3 regions of the Streptomyces sp. NPDC053427 genome follow, and region 3 is predicted to be linked to each of the others. Evidence: riboswitches for the same ligand, from Rfam matches in the RefSeq annotation. Region 3 holds a riboswitch; each other region holds the start of a gene.
What was found. A riboswitch is a leader RNA that binds a small molecule or an ion and turns the genes downstream of it on or off. The one in region 3 is predicted to bind thiamine pyrophosphate.

Region 1 (3,251 bases), on a different contig from region 3:
CGTTCCTGCTGCTGACGGTCGTCAGCGACACCGGGGCGTACGCGGTCGGCTGGCGCTTCGGCACGCACAAGCTCGCGCCGCGCATCAGCCCCGGAAAGACCCGGGAAGGACTGCTGGGCGCGCTGCTCTTCGCGATGGTCGCCGGCGCGCTGTGCATGGAGTTCCTGATCAAGGACGGCGCCTGGTGGCAGGGCCTGCTGCTCGGTCTCGCCGTCGCGGCCAGCGCCACCCTCGGTGACCTGGGTGAATCCATGATCAAGCGGGATCTCGGCATCAAGGACATGGGCACCCTGCTGCCCGGCCACGGCGGCATCATGGACCGCCTCGACTCCCTTCTGCCGACCGCGCCGGTCGTCTGGCTGCTGTTCGTGGTCTTCGTCGGCTCCGGCTGAACCGCCCTCCGCCCACCCGGCCGCTCCGGGCGCCTTCCGCGCACGGGGCGGCGCGGGCCCCGGCGTTGCGATCCTCGCCCGAACCCCACCCGCTCCCCTCGCGTTTCCGCTGCGTACGAGGGGGTTCCGGCGCTCAGAGGGGCCTGCCGCACTACGTGGCGGGCCCCTCTTCGCGCGTCTGCGACACTGGAAGCACCATGCCTGCACCCGGAGAACTCACTTTCGTCGCGCCGCGCGGAGCCAAGAAGCCCCCGCGCCACCTTGCCGATCTCAGCCCCGTCGAGCGCCGCGAAGCGGTGGCCGCGATCGGCGAGAAGCCGTTTCGCGCCAAGCAGCTTTCGCAGCACTACTTCGCCCGCTACGCGCACGACCCGGCGCAGTGGACCGATATCCCGGCGGCGGCGCGCGAAAAGCTGGCGTCGGAGCTGCTGCCGGACCTCATGAACGTCGTACGGCACATCTCGTGCGACGACGACACCACCCGCAAGACCCTGTGGAAGCTGCACGACGGCACGCTCGTCGAGTCCGTCCTGATGCGCTACCCGGACCGGGTCACCATGTGCATCTCCTCGCAGGCCGGCTGCGGTATGAACTGCCCGTTCTGCGCCACCGGCCAGGCGGGGCTGGACCGCAACCTCTCCACCGCCGAGATCGTCCACCAGATCGTCGACGGGATGCGTGCCCTGCGCGACGGTGAGGTCCCCGGTGGCCAGGCACGGCTGTCCAACATCGTCTTCATGGGGATGGGCGAGCCGCTCGCCAATTACAAGCGGGTGGTCGGCGCCATCCGGCGGCTGACCGACCCCGAGCCCGACGGCCTGGGGCTGTCCCAGCGCGGCATCACCGTCTCCACCGTCGGCCTCGTCCCAGCGATGCTGCGGTTCGCGGACGAGGGCTTCAAATGCCGGCTCGCGGTTTCGCTGCACGCGCCGGACGACGAGCTGCGCGACACGCTCGTCCCCGTCAACACCCGCTGGAAGGTGCGCGAGGTGCTGGACGCGGCGTGGGAGTACGCCGAGAAGTCCGGCCGCCGGATCTCCATCGAGTACGCCCTGATCCGCGACATCAATGACCAGGCGTGGCGTGGTGACCTGCTGGGTCGGCTGCTCAAGGGCAAGCGGGTCCATGTGAACCTCATCCCGTTGAATCCGACGCCGGGGTCGAAGTGGACCGCCTCGCGGCCCGAGGACGAGCTGGCGTTCGTGCGGGCCATCGAGGCGCACGGCGTGCCGGTGACCGTCCGGGACACCCGCGGCCAGGAGATCGACGGCGCCTGCGGGCAGCTCGCGGCCTCGGAACGCTGACCGCTCGCTGGTACCGTGTGATCGAACAAATGCACAATCCGACAGGGGAGCGCCACAGCGCTGAGAGTGCGGAAGCGTCGTAGACCTACGGTGCCCGCAGACCCTTGAACCTCGCCCGGGTCATTCCGGGTAGGAAGTTCGGTCGTCACTCATGCTGTTGCGCCCTGCCCGCGTCCGCTTGCCTTGCGTCGCCCGACGTCGAAGGCCGTGGACACCGGGCGGGGCCGCGTCTCTTCCTGGCCAGCCAGGAGGAAATCAGTGAGCACCATCAGCAGGATCACCGCGACAGCGCTCGCCGCCGCGGTCGGCATGACCACTCTCGCTGCCTGCGGCAGCTCGGGCGGCAGCGGCAGTGCGGATGCCAAGACCGTCACGCTCGTCAGCCATGACTCGTTCCGCGCGTCGAAGTCGGTGCTGGCCGCCTTCGAGAAGGAGACCGGGTACAAGGTCAAGGTGCTCCCGGGCGGGGATGCCGGACAGGCCGTCAATCGGGCGGTCCTGTCCAAGGGCAATCCGCAGGGCGATGTGTTCTTCGGCATCGACAACACCCTGCTCTCGCGCGGCCTGAAGGAAGACCTCTTCAGCCCGTACAAGGCCAAGGGACTGGACGGGGTGCCTGCCTACCTGCAGCTCGACAAGGGCAAGCACCGTGTCACGCCGCTCGACTACGGTGACATCTGCGTCAATTACGACCGCGCCTACTTCGCCCGGCACAAGATCGCGCCGCCGAAGACCTTCGACGATCTGATCAAGCCCGCGTACAAGGGGCTGCTGGTCACGGAGAATTCCGCGACGTCCTCTCCGGGACTCGCCTTCCAGCTCGGCACCATCGCCAGGTATGGCGAGAGCGGCTGGCAGGGCTACTGGAAGAAGCTCAGGGCCAACGGCGTCGAGGTCGTCGACGGCTGGGAACAGGCGTACTCCGAGCGGTTCTCGGGCTCCGCGGCCGGCAAGGGCAAGGGCGACAAGCCGCTGGTGGTCTCCTACGCCTCCAGCCCGCCCGCCGAGGTCCTGGGCAAGAAGCCGGAGCCCCGGCAGGCGCCGACCGGTGTCGCGACCGGCACCTGCTTCCGGCAGATCGAATTCGGCGGTCTGCTCAAGGGCGCGAAGAACGAGAAGGGCGGTAAGGCGCTGCTGGACTTCCTGCTGAGCAAGAAGTTCCAGGAGGACATGCCGCTGCAGATGTTCGTCAACCCGGCCCTCGAGGACGCCAAGGAGCCGGCGCTGTTCACCAAGTACGGCGCGACGATCGACAAGCCGGCGGCGTTGGCCCCGGAGACCATCACCAAGAACCGCGAACAGTGGATCAAGCAGTGGTCCTCGCTCGTTCTGAAGTGACCCGCGGCCTGCGCCGGAGGCCCGTACGGGGAACGGCGGTGCGGCTCGGCCTGATGGCCCTGCCGCTCGTCTTCTTCGCGCTGTTCTTCGCGTATCCGGTCGTGGCGATCGTCGGGCGGGGCCTCAAGGACGGCGGGCGCTGGCAGCTCGGCCGGATCGGTGCGGTGCTGGGCGATCCCGATGTCCTGCATGTGCTGTGGTTCACCGTCTGGCAGGC
Region 2 (3,251 bases), on a different contig from region 3:
ACTGACAGTCGGTAGCCGGGCATCGCCATCGGGGGCGTCCGGCACACCGGAGAGTGACGCCCCGGCGCGCCCCCGCCGCCGCATGTCGCCGCTTTCGCCCCGCTTCCACCCCGCTGCCGGCGCCGCTTCCGTCCCGCTACTTCATCGCCGATTTCAGCGGTAGTGCGGCGTCCGCGGCCCGGCCGCGGTCGAGGGCGGCGCCCTTCTCGATGAGTTTGCGTCCCTGGGCCAGGTCCCGGGGGCGCCCGACCGCGAGCAGCGCCGCCAGCTGGTTCCGGCGCAGCCACAGCACGGACCAGGAGGCGCCGGACGGGTCGCCGCGCCAGATCATCTCGTCGGCGCCCTCGTGGTGGCCGGCGTACTGCACGAACCGCCCGAACTGCTCGGACCAGAAGTACGGGACCGGGTCGTAGACCACGCCCTCGGCCTCGCCGCGCGCGATGTTCTCGGCGACCGCGCGGGGGCCCTGGAGGGCGTTGTCCCAGTGGTGGATCAGCAGGCGGCGGCCGTAGCGGGCCGAGGGGAAGGAGGCGCAGTCGCCGACCGCGTACACATCGGGGGCGGAGGTGCGCAGCTGTTCGTCGGCGAGTACGGAGCCGTCCTCGGGGGACACGGCGACGCCGGAGCCGGCCAGCCAGCCGGTCGCGGGCCGGGCGCCGATGCCGACGACCACGGCGTCGGCGGGGAGCGTGCTGCCGTCCGCGAGGGTGACGGCGCCGGGCTCGACGGCGGCGACCCGGGCGCCGGTGCGCAGCTCGGCCCCGGCGTCCGCGTACCAGGCGGTCATATGGGCGGACACTTCGGCGGGCAGGGCACCGGCCAGCGGACGGTCGGCGGCCTCGACGACGGTGACCGAGCAGCCCGCCTCGCGGGCCGCGGTCGCGAACTCCGCGCCGATCCAGCCCGCGCCGACGACCACGATGTCGCGCCGGGCGGCGAGTACCGGCCGCAGCCGCTCGGCGTCGTCGAGGGTGCGCAGCAGATGGACGCCGGGCACCCCTTCGCTGCCCGGCAGCAGGACGGGGGCGGCGCCGGTCGCGAGCACCGCGTAGTCGTAGCCGATCGGGCCCTCGGCGGTGTCGGCCTCATGGGCGTCCGGGCGCAGCGCGGTGACCGGGCGGCTGAGGTGCAGGTCGATGCTGAGGGCGGCGAAGTCGACGTCGAAGGCGGTGCCGTCGGCCTTGCCGAGCAGCAGCGCCTTGGACAGCGGCGGGCGGTCGTAGGGCTGGTGGGGCTCGTCGCCGAGCAGGGTGATCGCGCCGCGCCAGCCCGCCTCGCGCAGGGCGACCGCGGTCTGCACCCCCGCGATTCCCGCGCCGGCGATCACGACGCGCGGCGTGTGGTCAGGGGTCCGGGAGGACTTGCTCTGCTCGCTCACCCGCTCACTGTAGGACGGTGGGGAAGGCCGTCCGCAGCAGCGCGCAAGGAGATCTCTGACACAGCGTCACGGACGGTGACGCCGGGCCGCCGCCCCGGGGCGCTCCCTTACGGCGCGTCGCGGGCCCGTATTAGGGTGACGGGTACACGCACTCGCGGGAGCCCGGACGTACCGGGCTGAGAGGGAGGCTGGCCGGCCTCCGACCGTACGAACCTGATCCGGGTCATGCCGGCGAAGGGAGGGGTTGGACGCTCATGCCTCCACCTGCCACACCATCCGTGCCCGCCACCGGCCACCCCGATGTCCTGGTCATCGGGGGCGGCATCATCGGGCTGGTCACCGCCTGGCGGGCGGCCGGCCGCGGACTGACGGCCGCCGTGGTCGACCCCGCGCCCGGCGGCGGCGCCGCGCAGGTCGCGGCCGGCATGCTGGCCGCGGTCACCGAACTCCACTACGGCGAGCAGACCCTGCTCGGCCTCAACCTGGCCTCGGCCCGGCGCTATCCGGACTTCACCGCCGAGCTGGAGGAGGCCAGCGGGCAGCGGATCGGCTACCGGCGGTGCGGCACCCTGGCCGTGGCGCTGGACGCCGACGACCGCGCCCATCTGCGCGAACTGCACGCCCTGCAGACCCGCTCCGGGCTGGACTCGCAGTGGCTCACGGGGCGCGAATGCCGCCGTCTGGAGCCGATGCTGGCCCCCGGGGTACGCGGCGGCCTCCGAGTCGACGGCGACCACCAGGTGGATCCGCGCCGCCTGGCGAGCGCCCTGCTGATCGCCTGTGAGCGCGCCGGCGTGGTCTTCCACCGGAACCGGGCGGAGCGGCTGACGGTCGACGGCGGGCGCGCCACGGGCGTCGAACTCGCCGGCGGCGGGCGGCTGCCGGCCGGTCAGGTCGTGCTGGCCGCGGGCAGCTGGAGCGGGCGGCTGGCCGGGGTGCCCGAGGCCGTGGTGCCTCCGGTGCGTCCGGTCAAGGGGCAGGTGCTGCGGCTGCGGCTGCCGGCGGTGCCGGCCGGGAGCCCTGCCTTCCTGTCGCGCACCGTACGGGCCGTCGTACGGGGCAATCCCCTCTACCTGGTGCCCCGCGCGACCGGCGAGCTGGTCCTGGGCGCCACGAGCGAGGAGCTGGGCTGGGACACCACCGTCACCGCGGGCGGGGTCTACGAGCTGCTGCGGGACGCGCACGAGCTGGTCCCGGGCATCACCGAGCTGCCGCTGGTGGAGACCTGCGCGGGGCTGCGCCCCACCTCCCCCGACAACGCCCCGCTGCTCGGGCCGACCGAGCTGCCCGGCCTCCAGCTGGCCACCGGGCATTTCCGCAACGGTGTCCTGCTGACGCCGGTGACCGGCGAGGTGATGGCCGAGTCGCTGGCCACCGGGCGCCTGCCGGAAGAGGCCCGCCCGTTCTCCCCCGCGCGCTTCACCGCCCAAGAGGCCGAGCGCGCCCGCGTCCCAGAGGAGCAGCCCGTATGAGCGCCCCCGCGTCCACCGTGTCGGTGTCCGTCAACGGCGAGGCCCGCGAGATCCCCGGGGACCTGACCCTCGACCGCTTGGTCGCGACGCTGACCGTGGCGCCCTCCGGAGTGGCCGCCGCGGTCAACGAAACCGTGGTGCCGCGTACCCAGTGGCCCACCACTCCGCTCGGCGACGGCGACCGCGTCGAGGTGCTCACCGCGGTCCAGGGAGGCTGATCCGCAGACATGGCCGACGATCCGCTCACCATCGGTGACACCACCTTCGCCTCTCGGCTGATCATGGGAACCGGCGGCGCGCCCAGCCTCGACGTCATGGAGCGCGCGCTGATCGCCTCCGGTACGGAGCTGACCACGGTCGCCATGCGGCGGCTGGACCCGAGCGTGCAGGGCTCGGTGCTG
Region 3 (3,251 bases):
ATGGGCCGCGATCTTGTACGTGATGACGCCGGTCTTGACGTCGTCACGGTCGGGCAGGCCCAGGTGCTCCTTCGGCGTGACGTAGCAGAGCATCGCGGTGCCCCACCAGGCGATCATCGCGGCACCGATACCGGACGTGATGTGGTCGTACGCAGGCGCGATGTCGGTGGTCAGCGGGCCGAGCGTGTAGAACGGGGCCTCCTCGCAGATCTCCTGCTGGAGGTCGATGTTCTCCTTGATCTTGTGCATCGGGACGTGTCCCGGACCCTCGATCATCGTCTGGACGCCGTGCCGCTTGGCGATGGTGTTGAGCTCGCCCAGCGTCCGCAGCTCGGCGAACTGGGCCTCGTCGTTGGCATCCGCGATGGAGCCGGGGCGCAGGCCGTCGCCCAGCGAGTAGGTGACGTCGTAGGAGGCGAGGATCTCGCAGAGCTCCTCGAAGTGCGTGTAGAGGAACGACTCCTGATGGTGGGCCAGACACCAGGCGGCCATGATCGAACCGCCGCGGGAGACGATGCCGGTCTTACGGCGGGCCGTGAGCGGCACGTAGCGGAGCAGCACACCGGCGTGCACCGTCATGTAGTCGACGCCCTGTTCGGCCTGCTCGATGACGGTGTCCTTGTAGATCTCCCAGGTCAGCTCCTCGGCCTTGCCGTCGACCTTCTCCAGAGCCTGGTAGAGCGGGACGGTGCCGATGGGGACGGGGGAGTTGCGCAGCACCCACTCGCGGGTGGTGTGGATGTTGCGGCCGGTGGAAAGGTCCATGACCGTGTCGGCGCCCCACTTGGTGGCCCAGGTCATCTTGTCGACCTCCTCCTCGATCGAGGAGGTGACGGCCGAGTTGCCGATGTTGGCGTTGACCTTCACCAGGAAGTTCTTGCCGATGATCATCGGCTCGATCTCCGGGTGGTTGATGTTGGCCGGCAGTACGGCGCGGCCGGCCGCGATCTCGTCCCGCACGAACTCGGGGCTGACGTTCTCGCGGAGGGCGACGTACTCCATCTCCGCGGTGATCTCGCCGCGCCGGGCGTAGGCGAGCTGGGTCACCGCGGCGCCGCCCCGGCCGCGGCGCGGCTGGCGCGGCCGGCCGGGGAAGACCGCGTCGAGGTTCTTGAGGCCGCCGCGCGGCGAGGTGTGCTTGAGGCCGTCGTCCTCCGGCCGCATGGGGCGGCCCGCGTACTCCTCGGTGTCGCCGCGGGCGATGATCCAGTTCTCCCGGAGCGGCGCGAGGCCCCGGCGGACGTCGGTGTCGATGTTCGGGTCGGTGTACGGCCCGGACGTGTCGTAGAGCGTCACGTCCTTGCCGTTGGTGAGGTGCACCTTCCGGACGGGGACCCGTAGATCGGGCCGCGAACCGGAGACATAGCCCTTGTGCCAGCCGATCAGCGGTTGGCTGCTGTCGGGGGCACCGTTCTGGCTGCCGTCCTGAGCGTTTTCAGGCGTGCGTGCATCCTGCAGAGTCATAAAGACCCAACTCCCTACGCCGGCATTACCCGGTAACAGGTTCGGCGGTCGACGCAGCGGCTTCCGTCCGCCGACGTTTCACGTGAAACGTCGCTGGGACGAAGGTCAGCGCCCTCTCAGCCCGGTGCTCCGAGCTCCCGCGATTGCAAAGGTGCCACCAAGGTAGCGGCCGGTGCGCCGAGGTGAACAGGGGGCCCCGAAGTTCTTGCAATGATCGGGGGGTGAGTTCTCCCGAGCCGCGTCACCGTTCCGCAGCGCACTCGCATGCGCACGGCCATGGGCCCGCCGCGCCCGTCTCCCGTCATCTGCGCAAGGTCATCGCGGCGGTTCTGATCCCGTTCGCGGCCGCGGTGGCGGTCGGCCTGGTGGTGCTGTGGCCGGGCGGCGCCCCGCCGCACAAGCCGTCCGGCGTCGGCTTCGACCAGCCCACGGAGCAGGCCCGGGTGATCAAAGTGGAGGAGGTGAACTGCGCGGATGTGCATGCCGAGCCACAGTCCCAGCCACCGGGAGCGCAGGGGCAGCCGCCGTCCGGGGGAGCGCCGAAGGGCAAAGAATGCCAGCAGGCGACCATCAAGGTCACTACGGGAGAGAACGCCGGGCGCACCTTCCGGACGGTGGTGACGCCGGACGCCTTGCGGCACTACACGGCCGGCCAGGGCGTGGTGGTGGCGTACTCCCCCAAGGCCCCGAAGGATCTGCAGTACTCGGTCAGCGATGTCGACCGGACGCTCCCGATGTGGGTACTGGCCGCCATCTTTGCGCTTGCGGTCGTGCTCGTCGGCCGGTTGCGCGGGGTGCTCGCGCTGGTCGCGCTGATGGCGAGCTTCCTGGTGCTGACGCTGTTCATCCTGCCGGCCATCCTCCAGGGCTCCAATCCGCTGGTGGTGGCGGTGGTCGGCGGCAGCGCGATCATGCTGATCGCGCTCTATCTGTGCCACGGTCTGACGGCCCGCACATCGGTGGCCGTGCTCGGCACGCTCGCCTCGCTGCTGCTGATCAGCCTGCTCGGCTCGGTGTTCACCGGGTGGGCGCTGCTGACCGGCAATACGGACGACACGACCGGACTGGTGCACGGCCTCTACCCGGGCATCGAGATCCGCGGCCTGCTGCTGGCGGGGATCATCATCGGGTCGCTGGGCGTGCTCGATGATGTGACGGTGACCCAGACCGCCGCGGTCTGGGAGCTGAAGGAGGCGGATCCGTCGGCGAGTTGGCGCACGTTGTACGGCGCCGCGATGCGGATCGGACGGGATCACATCGCGTCGGTCGTGAACACCCTCGTACTGGCCTATGCGGGTGCGGCGCTGCCGTTGCTCTTGCTGTTCTCGATCGCACAGAGCAGCGTCGGAACGGTCGCCACGAGTGAGGTCGTCGCTCAGGAGATCGTGCGCACGCTGGTGGGCAGCATCGGGCTGGTCGCCTCAGTGCCGCTGACGACACTGCTGGCGGCGCTGGTGGTCTCCGCGGACCGCCCGGAACAGGGCATGCCGAGGCCCGCGTCGGGGATGTCGCCGGCCGCTGCGGACGGTCGGTCCGGGCGGCGCGGTTCGCGCGGCAGGCGCCGTAAGCGATGACCGCCGCGTATGCGATGACCACCGTGAGGGCCGACCGCCGTAACGGGTGACGCCGTGAACGACGGTGCGTGCGGGAGGCGGTGAACGCGGACGGCGCTCAGCGCGCAGGACGGTGACGGGTGGGGGACCGGCGGACGGGCCGGTCCGAGGTCAGCCCGCCGGCGCTTCCGTGAGGATCCGGTCCAGTACGGCCTCCAGGGTGTCGCACACCTC

Region 1: linked by a shared signal. The riboswitch ahead of ACIGWZ_RS31110 (thiamine ABC transporter substrate binding subunit) and the one ahead of thiC (phosphomethylpyrimidine synthase ThiC) in region 3 are both predicted to bind thiamine pyrophosphate.
Region 2: linked by a shared signal. The riboswitch ahead of thiO (glycine oxidase ThiO) and the one ahead of thiC (phosphomethylpyrimidine synthase ThiC) in region 3 are both predicted to bind thiamine pyrophosphate.

The regions. Positions count from the first base shown of each region.
Region 1 covers NZ_JBITYA010000012.1:243,977-247,227, forward strand. Annotated here, with positions in the region: gene ACIGWZ_RS31100 (phosphatidate cytidylyltransferase) at 1-392, shown strand, start outside; gene rlmN (23S rRNA (adenine(2503)-C(2))-methyltransferase RlmN) at 590-1,696, shown strand; TPP riboswitch at 1,730-1,850, shown strand; gene ACIGWZ_RS31110 (thiamine ABC transporter substrate binding subunit) at 2,006-3,034, shown strand; gene ACIGWZ_RS31115 (ABC transporter permease) at 3,010-3,251, shown strand, end outside.
Region 2 covers NZ_JBITYA010000008.1:137,406-140,656, reverse strand. Annotated here, with positions in the region: gene ACIGWZ_RS23090 (NAD(P)/FAD-dependent oxidoreductase) at 137-1,378, opposite strand; TPP riboswitch at 1,523-1,636, shown strand; gene thiO (glycine oxidase ThiO) at 1,633-2,850, shown strand; gene thiS (sulfur carrier protein ThiS) at 2,847-3,068, shown strand; gene ACIGWZ_RS23075 (thiazole synthase) at 3,078-3,251, shown strand, end outside.
Region 3 covers NZ_JBITYA010000010.1:233,554-236,804, reverse strand. Annotated here, with positions in the region: gene thiC (phosphomethylpyrimidine synthase ThiC) at 1-1,464, opposite strand, end outside; TPP riboswitch at 1,459-1,615, opposite strand; gene ACIGWZ_RS27515 (YibE/F family protein) at 1,686-3,038, shown strand; gene ACIGWZ_RS27510 (SsgA family sporulation/cell division regulator) at 3,189-3,251, opposite strand, start outside.